Regions from separate parts of the Massilia suwonensis genome, predicted to be linked through region 2. Evidence: predicted binding sites of a transcription regulator. Region 2 holds the regulator's gene; the other holds the start of a gene.
What was found. Region 2 encodes FNR, which switches genes on or off when oxygen is low (the NO sensors DNR and NnrR bind a similar motif). Its sites were predicted from a motif close to TTGATNNNNATCAA; they were not measured.

Region 1: a site for FNR is predicted at 3,267-3,280, ahead of ACFPQ5_RS01295 (gluzincin family metallopeptidase). Genes of this name have one in related genera too.

Annotation. Positions count from the first base shown of each region.
Region 1 is NZ_JBHSMR010000001.1:293,447-299,083, forward strand. It holds gene ACFPQ5_RS01270 (transglycosylase domain-containing protein) at 1-738, opposite strand, end outside; gene ACFPQ5_RS01275 (EI24 domain-containing protein) at 1,075-1,905, opposite strand; gene ACFPQ5_RS01280 (FKBP-type peptidyl-prolyl cis-trans isomerase) at 2,010-2,366, shown strand; gene ACFPQ5_RS01285 (acyl-CoA-binding protein) at 2,528-2,782, shown strand; gene ACFPQ5_RS01290 (polyhydroxyalkanoic acid system family protein) at 2,901-3,182, opposite strand; gene ACFPQ5_RS01295 (gluzincin family metallopeptidase) at 3,353-4,891, shown strand; gene fdxA (ferredoxin FdxA) at 5,089-5,412, shown strand; gene ACFPQ5_RS01305 (NAD(P)/FAD-dependent oxidoreductase) at 5,552-5,637, shown strand, end outside.
Region 2 is NZ_JBHSMR010000013.1:1,032,248-1,037,884, forward strand. It holds gene ACFPQ5_RS12580 (cytochrome ubiquinol oxidase subunit I) at 1-1,282, opposite strand, end outside; gene fnr (fumarate/nitrate reduction transcriptional regulator Fnr) at 1,497-2,264, shown strand; gene ACFPQ5_RS12590 (VOC family protein) at 2,274-2,702, opposite strand; gene ACFPQ5_RS12595 (DUF885 domain-containing protein) at 2,944-4,779, opposite strand; gene ACFPQ5_RS12600 (FixH family protein) at 4,880-5,386, opposite strand; gene ccoG (cytochrome c oxidase accessory protein CcoG) at 5,397-5,637, opposite strand, start outside.

The DNA of each region.
Region 1 (5,637 bases), on a different contig from region 2:
CGCCGGATTGCGTTTCGGGTAGGCCGGGTCGAGCAGCTCGCGGTTCTCGATGAAGAGCAGGCTTTGCACCAGCAGCTGCGGCGTGTCGTCGAAGCGCTCGTAGAAACGCTCGGGGAAGCGCGAGGCGAACAGCGGCTGGCTGCGGCAATCGAGGATCTCGAGACCGGTGCGGGTCTTTTCGCGGTAGGTCGCGAAGATGCCGCGGTCGGCCAGCTCCAGCATCTTGGGCGACATGCGCGCCTGGGCGTCGATGACGTAGTCGCGCGTCTGCAGCTTGGTGAGGAACGCGGGCAGGTGCGAGTAGCCGAGGCGCGCGTCATACGGGCTTTCGGCGGGGAAGCGGATCGCATCGCTCGGGCCCTTGTCCATGCGGTAGTGGACGTCCTTCATCATGCCGGCGAAGAGCTTGGCCTGCAGGGTCGAGGTGCGCGTTTCGTAGACCGCGTAGGCCGAACCGGCGGCCACAACCACCAGCAGGATCCCGAACAAAACGAGCTTGCCGCGGCCCTTGCCTTTCGGCGGCTCGCCTTCGCGTTCGGGTTCGGGGCTGATCCCGTCTTCCGGGCTGCTGTCGGCGGGCGCGCCGGCTTCGGTCACGAGCGACAGGTGGGGAACGGTCTCGGGCAAGGTTTCTTCCTGCGCGGCCGCATCGATTGCGGGCGCGGCGTTGCCGTCGGCTTGACCGCGCAGTGCGCGAAATACGTTACGAGGCCGTTTGAAACGGCGGGTGCTTTCCATGATGGCTCAACTGGTTTTGAATCGATATGCCTGCAATCCCGTCAACCTGCTCGCCATCCATGCTGCCGGTTTGTTCGAGTGATTACGGTAGTCTTTTTGTTCACGTTTGTGGTGCTTTTTTCAAGCGCCGATCCAGTGAGAATTGTGTCGGCGCCCAAGACATCATTCCACCACATCAACAGGTATTGGATGAAGCGCTGTTCAACAAATTTGACCTGCCCTGATTTTTTTCGCAAAAAAACAACGGCAGAGTTATCGGGATAGCATTGATGCCTACAAGCATCCTTCTCGCTATCCTACACAGCAGTCATGTCGGGTCTGTGACAGGCAGTTTCATCAACGTTCGAGGGTGCCCATCGGTGCACTTGCGTCCTGCCCGCGCAGCTCTTCCAGTGCCTGCAGGCAGTAGTACTGGAACCACAATCCCGTGAACAGGAAGATCAGCACATACAGCCAGGCCGACAGGATGGCGAGGAAGGGAAACAGGGCCACGGCCAGCACCGCGCCGCCCATCCAGGCGATGCCCGGCAGCGCGCCCAGCACGCCCGAGGCCATGCCGATCGCCAGCAGCGGCCAGCGCCGCGTGTGCATCAGGGTCTTGCGTTCGGCGGCGCTGGCGTGGGCGGCGAGCGCGTCGTAGCTCATCACGCGCGAAGACACCCAGCCCCACAACGCCGCCTGCACCAGCACCGCCAGCGGCGGGATCGCATACAGGGGCACCGTGCACAGCCACAGCAGCGCGAACACCAGCACGCTGCTGAGGTTCATCCAGACGCTGCCGGCGAAGCTGCCGCCCTCCTTCTGTTCGAGCTTGGGGAACTGGCGGCGGCCGACATAGCGCTCGATGGCCGGCATCGCGAACACGCCCATGAACAGCAAGGCGGAGGCGATCATCAGCGGAAGCAGCAGCAGGATCGCCATCAGCGGCACGACCACCACCTTCAGCACGCCCAGTCCCAGGCTGGACAGTACGCTGCCGCTCGACTGGAACCAGCCGTAGTCGCGGAAGACGCCATCGAGCCAGTCGAACAGCGCCGGCCCGTAGGCCCACAGCAGGCCGCCCCAGAGCAGCAGCGACAGCAGCAGCGGCGCCAGCGACAGCAGCATCATGCGCGGCGAAAAGCCGGCGGCCAGTGCGCGGCCCCAGGCCGTGGCGATGCCCTTCATGGAAGACTCCCGATGTCAAAAGGACATTGTAGAACAGGGCAACGAATGGCGGTTTGCAGGTGCATGCACTACAATCGCCGTTCACAGATTATCGAGGGAACAACATGTCCACTACCACCACCGCTTCCGGCCTGCAATACGAAGACACCGTCGTCGGCGAAGGCGCCGAGGCGAAAGCCGGCAACTACGTCACCGTCCACTACACCGGCTGGCTGCGCAACGACGACGGCACGGCCGGCGCCAAGTTCGACTCCAGCAAGGACCGCAACGACCCCTTCCAGTTCCCGCTGGGCGCCGGCCACGTGATCCGCGGCTGGGACGAAGGCGTGCAGGGCATGAAGGTCGGCGGCCAGCGCCGTCTCACCATTCCTGCGAGCCTCGGCTACGGCGCACGCGGCGCCGGCGGCGTGATTCCGCCGAATGCGACGCTGATCTTCGACGTCGAACTGCTGGCAGTCTAAGTAATCAGGTAGCACCTGCCTTGCCCCGCCTCGCGCGGCAAGGCAGCATCGAGTATCCCTTCTAAAATTCCCCGCCAAACGGCACGCTCAGCCGAACCCTGCGCTAAGATGGCCGCGCGCATTGCCATCCCGTCAATGCACCTTCATCCACAGGAGTAGTTATGAGCTTGCAAGACCAGTTCACCCAGGCCCAGGCCGATTCGAAGAACCTGCCGGAACGCCCGGACAACATGACCTTGCTGAAGATTTACGCGCTGTTCAAGCAGGCCTCGAGCGGTGACGCCACCGGCGAGCGTCCAGGCTTCACCGACATGGTCGGCCGCGCCAAGTTCGATGCGTGGGACGCCCTGAAAGGCACCTCGCAGGAAGACGCCATGCAGCAGTACATCGATTTGATCGAAGAGCTGAAGGCTTAAGAGAATCGATCGGTTTTGTAGGGTGGAGTCCTGACTCCACGCGTTGCAGCGCTTGAACCGCGTGGAGTCAGGAGCGGTTCGCCGCCCGCTCCACCCTACAACGGCAACCCCGACGCCGTCACGCCGCGGTGAACACCCGGCGCATCTTGTCCGCTACCTTCTCCTCGATCATCGGGCGAAACGCACTCATCAGCATTCCCAATTTGATCCGCAGCGCCGCGCGCTGTTCGCCCAGGGTCAATGCTCCCTCCACGCCGCTGCGCTCGAAGCGCAGGACGTCGCCATCCCAATGGCACTGCATGCCGAATTCGGCGGCCACCTTGTCGGCCACCTGCTGCGCCGCGGCGCGTGCCCCTTCCGGGCTCAGCTTGTGCTCCTGGACGATCTGGATGTCGGCCATGTGTGATTCCTCTCTCTCTACAAATTGCGCAAACAGTCCGCCATGATGCCAGTTGCATGGGTCTGATGCCAGTCCAGTGTGCAATTGATCCGGGTCAAAACCATATCCGGCTGGGGGACGAGTATTGGCTGAGCTAAGTCAATCGCCATCAATAACATGAGGATTGCGCAATGGAACGAGCCTTGCTGCCGGACGACATCGTCACCCCAGAGCGCGACCAGCCTCCGGTCGCCTTCATCCCCACCCCGAGCGCGCCCTACCGCCAGCACCGCAAGGCGGCCCAGCTGCTCGACCAGCCCGGCGCCCCGCGCGCGGTGGATGCGCCGCCGGCCCCGGACGTGCCCCTGCCCTACGCCTTCGGCGCGCGCGTGCTGATGTGGAAGCAGGACCCGTCGGTGCTCGAGATGGGCACCCGCAAGGCCTTCCTGCCCGGCGTGGTGCTGGCCGGACCGCGCGACGCCCGCATCGCCTCGGGCGACCCCGGGATCAGCCCGGTCGAGCCGAATGCCTTCGGCGACTTCGTCACCATGCCCGACACGCCCCAGTTCGACGCCGTCCACACCTTCGCAGTGGTGCGCCAGACGCTCACGATGTACCAGCGTTCGCTGTCCTCGGCCGGCGCCGAGATGCCGCTGCCCTGGCAATGGAACAGCAGCATCGACACGGCGCCGCTGCAGATCTTCCCCTACGGCCTGCCGAACGTGATGAACGCCTTCTACAGCCGCGCCCAGACCTGCCTGAAGTTCGGCGACTTCGTGCCCGCCGGGGAAAAGGAACGCGTATTCACCTGCCGCTCCTTCGACATCGTCGCCCACGAAACCGGCCACGCCGTGCTGGATGGCCTGAAGCCTCACTGGCTGCTGGCCGACGCCCCGCCGCAGACGGGCGGCCTGCACGAATCCTTCGGCGACCTGACGGCGATCTTTCTCGCGCTGTCCCAGCTCGACCAGTGCGAAGCGGTGGTGGCCCAGACCAAGGCACGCCTGCACGACAAGACCTTCCTGGCCGACATCGCCGAGCAGTTCGGCCTGGCGCTGGGCGGCACCACCGGCCTCCGGAACGCCGACAACGACCTGACGCTCTCGCAGGCCGGCACCCAGGTGCACGCGATCTCGCAAGTGTTTACGGGTGCCGTCTACGACATCCTGGCCGACCTGTTCGCCCTGGAACGCAATCCGGCTTTCGAGGACGATGCCGCCGTACTGCACCGGGTCGCCGCCTGGCTGCGCGGACTGGTGCTGCGGGCGCTGGTCGCCGCACCCGACATCGCCGCCACCTATGCCGACGTGGTCAACGAAATGCTGCGCCTGGCGAGCGAGGACGGCAAACCGGTTGGCTACCTCGATGCGATCCGCCACCAGTTCACGATCCGCGAAGTCGTGGGCGGGCCGGAAGCGGCGCAGGACGCGCCACTTCCCGTCGAGCCCACCGGCCCAAGCGCCTCCGCCACGGTGCCCTGCGCCTACACGCGCCTGGCGGCGGCCGTCTGCGACGCCCCCGGCGCCCAGCAGGACCGGCGCGCCTGCTGCGGCACCATGAACCTGGCCGAGTACTACAACATCGAGCGTGTTCTGGATGCCGAGGCAGAGGCGCTGGCGCGCTGGTGCGCCGAGCGCGGCCGCAACGGCCCTGCCGGCGAGGAGTTACCGATCGAAACCGTCCCGTCAGGCGACCAGAGCCAGGCGGCCTTGCACCAGCCGGGCAAGTGACACGCGGCTCTGCCCCGGGGCAGCTTGCGGTCTGCCACGGGGCAAATCGCGCGTCACGCATCACATTTGCTTATGTATATTGTGTCTAAGCCCAATTTGTAGGAAAAGGCGAATTGCCCTAAAATACAGTGCTTTGCCATGTTGGCGGCCCCACCCTGCGCTGATGGCCGCGGCACCCCACCATAGATAGGACTGTTATGACCCACGTTGTCACCGAATCGTGCATCCGCTGCCGGTATACCGACTGCGTCGATGTATGCCCGGTCGATTGTTTCCGGGAAGGCCCGAATTTCCTCGCGATTGACCCTGACGAGTGCATCGACTGCGCAGTGTGCGTGGCCGAGTGCCCGGTGAATGCGATCTATGCCGAGGAAGACGTGCCGGGCGACCAGCAGCAATTCATCAAGATCAACGCCGACCTGTCGCGCTTCTGGCCGTCGATCACCAAGACCAAGCCGGCCCTGCCCGACGCGGAAGAGTGGAAAGACGTCAAGAACAAAGTGGACCAGCTGGCCCGCTAAGCGTCATGCTTCTTCGCCGCTGGCGCCCGTTTTGACCGGCGCCAGCAGGCACGCTCCATCCATGGCACACTAGCGGCCATCGCAGCATCGGGCATCCCCCGCGCGCCCCTCTTTTACAAAATCAACAGGACCCAAGCACATGACGATCAGTGCCACCCATGATGCGGGCAGCATCGCCCCCAACAGTTCGTTCGCCGGCGCCATCGACGCCGACGCCGTCATCAT
Region 2 (5,637 bases):
AGACCGTGCCGGCGCCGAACACGAAGAAATAGGCGATCACGAACAGCCCGAGCGTGAGCGCCAGCGCGCCGGCGCCGTGCGGCGAAACCGCGTCCGCCGTGCGCAGCACGCCGTATACCACCCAGGGCTGGCGCCCGACCTCGGTGGTGACCCAGCCGGCCAGGATGGCGACCAGGCCTGCCGGACCCATCCACAGCGCGGCGCGCAAGAAAGGCCGCGTGGTGAAGATCCGCCCACGCCGCCGCAGCAGCAGGCTCCAGGCGCCGAGGGCGATCATCAGGAGGCCCAGGCCCACCATCAGCCGGAAGCTCCAGAACACGATCAGGGAATTCGGCCTTTCCTCGCGCGGGAACTCCTTCAGGCCGCGGAACTGCCCGTTCCACGAGTGCGTGAGAATCAGGCTGCCCAGGTGCGGGACGCCGACCGCATAGCGCGTTTTCTCGGCCTCCATGTCGGGAATCCCGAACAGCAGCAAGGGCACCGCCTCGCCGGGCTCGTTCTGCCAGTGCCCTTCCATCGCGGCCAGCTTGGCCGGCTGGTGCTCGAGCGTGTTGAGGCCATGGAAGTCGCCGATCACGGCCTGGATCGGCGCGACCAGCAGGATCATCCACATCGCCATCGACAGCATCTTACGCACCGCCGGGTTGTCCCTTTTACGCAGTAATTGCCACGCACCGGTGGCACCGACGATCAGGGCGGTGGTCAGGTAGGCCGCCACCACCATGTGCATCAGGCGATACGGAAAGGAGGGATTGAACACGATCGCCAGCCAGTCGGCGGGCACCATGCGGTTGCCCTCGATGGCATAGCCTTGCGGCGTCTGCATCCAGCTGTTGGCGGCCAGGATCCAGGTCGCGGAAATCAGCGTGCCGACGGCGACCATGCAAGTGGCAAGGAAATGCAGGCCGGGGCCGACCCGGGTCCAGCCGAACAGCATCACGCCAAGAAAGCCCGCTTCCAGGAAGAAGGCGGTCAGCACCTCGTAGGCCAGCACCGGCCCCATGATGGAGCCGGCGAATTCGGACATGTAGCTCCAGTTGGTGCCGATCTGGTAGGCCATCACGATGCCCGAGACCACGCCCATGCCGAACATGACGGCGAAGATCTTCAGCCAGAAGTGGTAGAGGTCGACGTAGACCTGGCGCCTGGTGCGCAGCCAGGACAGTTCGAGCACGGCCAGGTAGCTGGCAAGGCCGATGGTCACCGCCGGGAACAGGATGTGGAAGGACATCGTAAACGCGAACTGGATGCGTGCCAGGTCCAATGCCGACAGGCCGAACATGTGTTCTCCTCTGGATGCGGTGTCCGGAATCTAGCACGACAGTGGGGGCGCACGATTGCCCGATTGACCAGAGCAGAGCTTCGTCTAGCCGGATGCGTGCGCGCTCTTGCACCGTTGTATCAACCTATTCCAAGCGGATAACAATGTCCGGAACGCTGGGAGCGCGCCGCTGACCGGTCTATAATCCGCTTAACCATTCAATGTCTTCGAACCGATGAGCCAGGCCATCCACTTCCCCAACAGCGCACCGGTCAGCCTGGGCGCCATCAAGGCCAGCTGCGCCGCCTGCAGCATGCATCAGCTGTGCCTGCCGATGGGCCTGGACGATGCCGACATCAACCGCCTCGACCAGATCATCGGCAGCCGGCGCCGTCTTGTACGCGACGAGCGCCTGTACGCCATGGGCGAGCCTTTCCGCAGCCTGTACGCGGTGCGCTACGGCCATTTCAAGACCTACCAGATCAACGCGGCCGGCGAGCAGCAGATCACGGGTTTCCAGATGGCCGGCGAACTGCTGGGCATGGATGCGATCAGCGGCGACCGCTACCACTGCGACGCCGTCGCGCTGGAAGACAGCGAAGTCTGCGAAATTCCGTTCGCGCGCCTGGAAGAACTGTTCGGCCACGTGCCGACCCTGTTGCGTCACTTCCACAGGATCATGAGCCAGGAAATCACGCGCGAGCAAAACGTCATGCTGCTACTCGGCAATATGCGCGCCGAGCAGCGCTTTGCCGTCTTCCTGGTCAATCTGTCGGCCCGCTATGCCGCGCGCGGCTACTCGAGTACGGAATTCGGCCTGCGCATGTCGCGCGAAGACATCGGCAATTACCTCGGTCTGACCATCGAAAGCGTCAGCCGCCTGCTCTCGCGCTTCAAGAAGCAGGGCTGGATCGAAGTGGACAAGCGCGAAGTCAAGCTGCTCGACCCGGCCAAGCTGAAGGCGATCGCCGCCGGAACCGACCAGTGCGCTCCGATGTCCTGAAGCGTTTTTTCAGAAGGTAATCTGCACCGAGGACGCGCTGCGTGTAGCCGCGCCGTGGAACACGGCTTCGATGTTGTTACCGTCCGGATCGAGCACGAAGGCGGCGTAGTAGCCCGGATGATAGGGACGCTCGCCGGGCGCGCCGTTGTCCTTGCCGCCGGCGTTTAATGCTGCCTGGTAGAAGGCATCGACCATGGCGCGGCCGGCGGCCTGGAAGGCCAGGTGGAGGCGGCCGGTCAGCTTGCCCTGGGCGGCCTGGCTGTCGGCGGTGGAGACGAACAGTTCGTCGTACCAGAAATAATCGTCGCCCTCGCCGCCCAAGGGGATGCGAAGTGTCTCGAAGATCGCGGTGTAGAAGCTGCGGGAGGCTGGCAGGTCCTTGACCACCAGCTGGATGTGGTCGATCAGGCGGCCGCGGTGGAGTTGCTGGGTTTCCATTGTTGTGCTCCTGGTGAAAACACACTGGATGACCGCGCAGCTTCGCCATTATTCGTGACAGCCGCGCACCGTAGGGTGGGCATGCCCACGCGTTTTCGTACTTTACCTCACCCGAAAAACAATCGAATCCGATACGGCGCGAGGCCAGCAAGACCTTGGGGCAGCACCACAGCACGAACGCGTGGGCATGCCCACCCTACGTTACACCGCAGCCAACGACTGTCGGCGGCGGTGCGAACAATTAGGCCTTCGCCTTTTCCTTGGCGATCCAGCCATCCACCAACTGCCCCAGCACGTCCAGCGGCACCGAGCCGGCGCCCAGCACCATGTCATGGAATGCCGGCAGCGAGAACTTCGGTCCCAGTTCCGCCTTCGCCTTCTCGCGCAGTTCGACGATGCGCAGCATGCCGATCATGTAGGCCGTGGCCTGGCCCGGCCAGACGACGTAGCGGTCGACTTCCTCGACGTTGATGCCGTAGTCGACCGCCTGCTGGCGCGTCCAGCCCTTGGTATGCAGGCCGGTGTCGACGACGAGGCGCCGCGCGCGGAACAGTTCCGAGCCGAGGGCGCCGAGCAGGCCGGGGACGTCATTCTCGTACCAGCCCTGCTCCACCGCCAGGCGTTCGGTGTACAGCGCCCAGCCCTCGCTGTGCGCGCTGCCGCCGCTGAAGATGCGCTGGCTGCGGTATTTCGGGATGCCGGCCAGCTCCTGCTGGATCGCCAGCTGGAAGTGGTGGCCCGGCACGGCCTCGTGGTAGGACAGGCTGCGCATGCGGATCATGTCGAACTTCGGACCGCGCAGCGGCACCCAGAACACGCCCGGGCGGCTGCCGTCCGGCGCCGGCAGGCTGTAGTGGGCGGCGGCCGAGGCTTCGGTCAGCGGCGGCTCGCGCAACACGTCGACCGGCGCGCGCGGCTTCAGGTTGAACAGCGACTCGCTGCGCGCCTGCGCATCCTTCACCATTTCCTTGTACTTCGCCAGGATGGCGGGACGCGGGTCCTCGTCTGCCTTCGGCTGGAAGGTCGCGTCGAGCGCCTTCATGCGTGCCTCGATGCTGCCCTCGTTGAAACCGAGCGCACGCAGGTGCTTGTCCATCTCGCCTTCCAGGCGCGCCACCTCGCGCAGGCCGATCGCATGGATCTCGTCGGCAGTCAAGCTGGTGCTGGTGAAGTTGGCGATCGCGCGGTCGTAGGCGGCGCGGCCATTCGGCAGGCGCGAGACGCCGGCCGTGTCATTCGTCTTCGGATGCAGTTCGACCATGAAGCCCTGCACCCGCACATAGGCCGGGCGGATCTTGTCCTCGACGATGCGGGTGGCGCGCGCGATCGCCGCCGTGCGCGCCTCGGGCGTCAGGTCCTTCAGCTCGGCGCTGCGCTTTTCCAACGAGGCGACCAGTACGTTCTGGCTTGCCGCCGGCTTGAGGAAGGTATCGACCTGGTACTGGGCGCGCTCGAGGATGAAGCGCGGCGGGATCAATTTACGTTCGGTGGCGCTGCGGGCGCGCGCCAGCGCCTCGTCCATGCGCGTACTCACCTGCTCCAGGCGCGCCAGCCAGGAATCGACGTCCTGCGCGTTGCGCATCGGGTGGGTCTGGGTGAGGAAGTTGACCAGCCCGACCTGCGGGCCGCCGAACTGCGAGAACACGAAGTTGTAGTCTTCGAAGGGCTCATTGGCGATCACGTTCGAGAGCGACCAGCGCATGACCAGGGCCGAAATCCTCTGGGTTTCGTCCAGCGAACCCGCCAGGAACTTGTCGAGGCGGGTCATGCCGGTCTTCGCCACGGCGACCATCTGCTTGCGCCGGGCCGGGGTCTGCGGCGTCAGCTGGCGGTCGAGCGCGGCCTGTTCGGTTCCGCTGAAGTACTGGGTGCTGCTGGCCAGCTGCGGGTTCATGCGCACCCAGTCGTTGGCGAAGCGCTCGGCCCAGGCGTCGAAGGCCGCGTTCGGCTTGACGGCGGCGGCCTTCGGCACTGGCGCAGCGAGCGCGGCGTCGGGGGCGACGGCGGCTGCGAGCGCGAGGGGAACGAACAGGGTGGCGAGGGCGGCGCGCAGGCGGCGCTGGGAGGAAATCGGCATGGTCTCTCTAATCGTTATCATCTGGCGAAGTGCCGCGCCAAATCTAACATGGATGAGCCGTACCGAACAGCCTCCCCCTGCCGCTCGCGGCGAGGCGTATTTACGGGGCCGTGTCGGCGAGAATCGCAAGCCGTGCGTCGCGCGCCGGGCTCCAGCTGCGCGCCAGGCGCCATTGCCGCCCCTCGTCCTCGATCACGACCTGCCAGTGGGTCATCTCCAGATTCGGGATGGGCACCACAAAGCCGCCCTGCCCGTCGGGAAAGGCATCCAGCACCAGGTCCTTCGCCGGCTGGGTCGGGTGGGCCAGGTGGATGCGGAACGGCGCCGCCATCGGCCGGGCGAAACTCGACAAACGCCCTGCAAGGCGGCCGTCCTCGTAGCGCGCATCGAACTGCAGGCGCAGCGCGCCGGCCATGCGGTCGCGCCGCAGGTCCTGGTTGATCGCCTTGCCCTGCTTGTAATAGTCGTCGACCACCATGGCGTCGGGCTGGCGCACGGCCAGCAGCACCGTCACCAGGGTCGCGAGCATGACGGCGGCCGGGCCGAGCATGATGAACCACGGCCAGCGGTGACGGTACCAGGGGGCTCGCTGCATGATTGTCTGCATGGTGTTCTCCTCAATGCGGCACGATGAAGGCCGCTTCCTCGCGCACGGTGACGGAGTCGTCGTCCAGCGCCGTAACGGAAAATGTGATGCGATGCGAGCCCGCCTTGCCGCCAGCCTCCGCGCGCACGCGCACCGGCAGCGCGCGCGTGGCAGCGCCGCCGATCTCGACCACCTCCTCGTCGACGATGACCGCGCCGGGCAGGCCCGCCACCGCGATGCGCAGCAGGCGCGGCTCCTCGCTGGTGTTCATC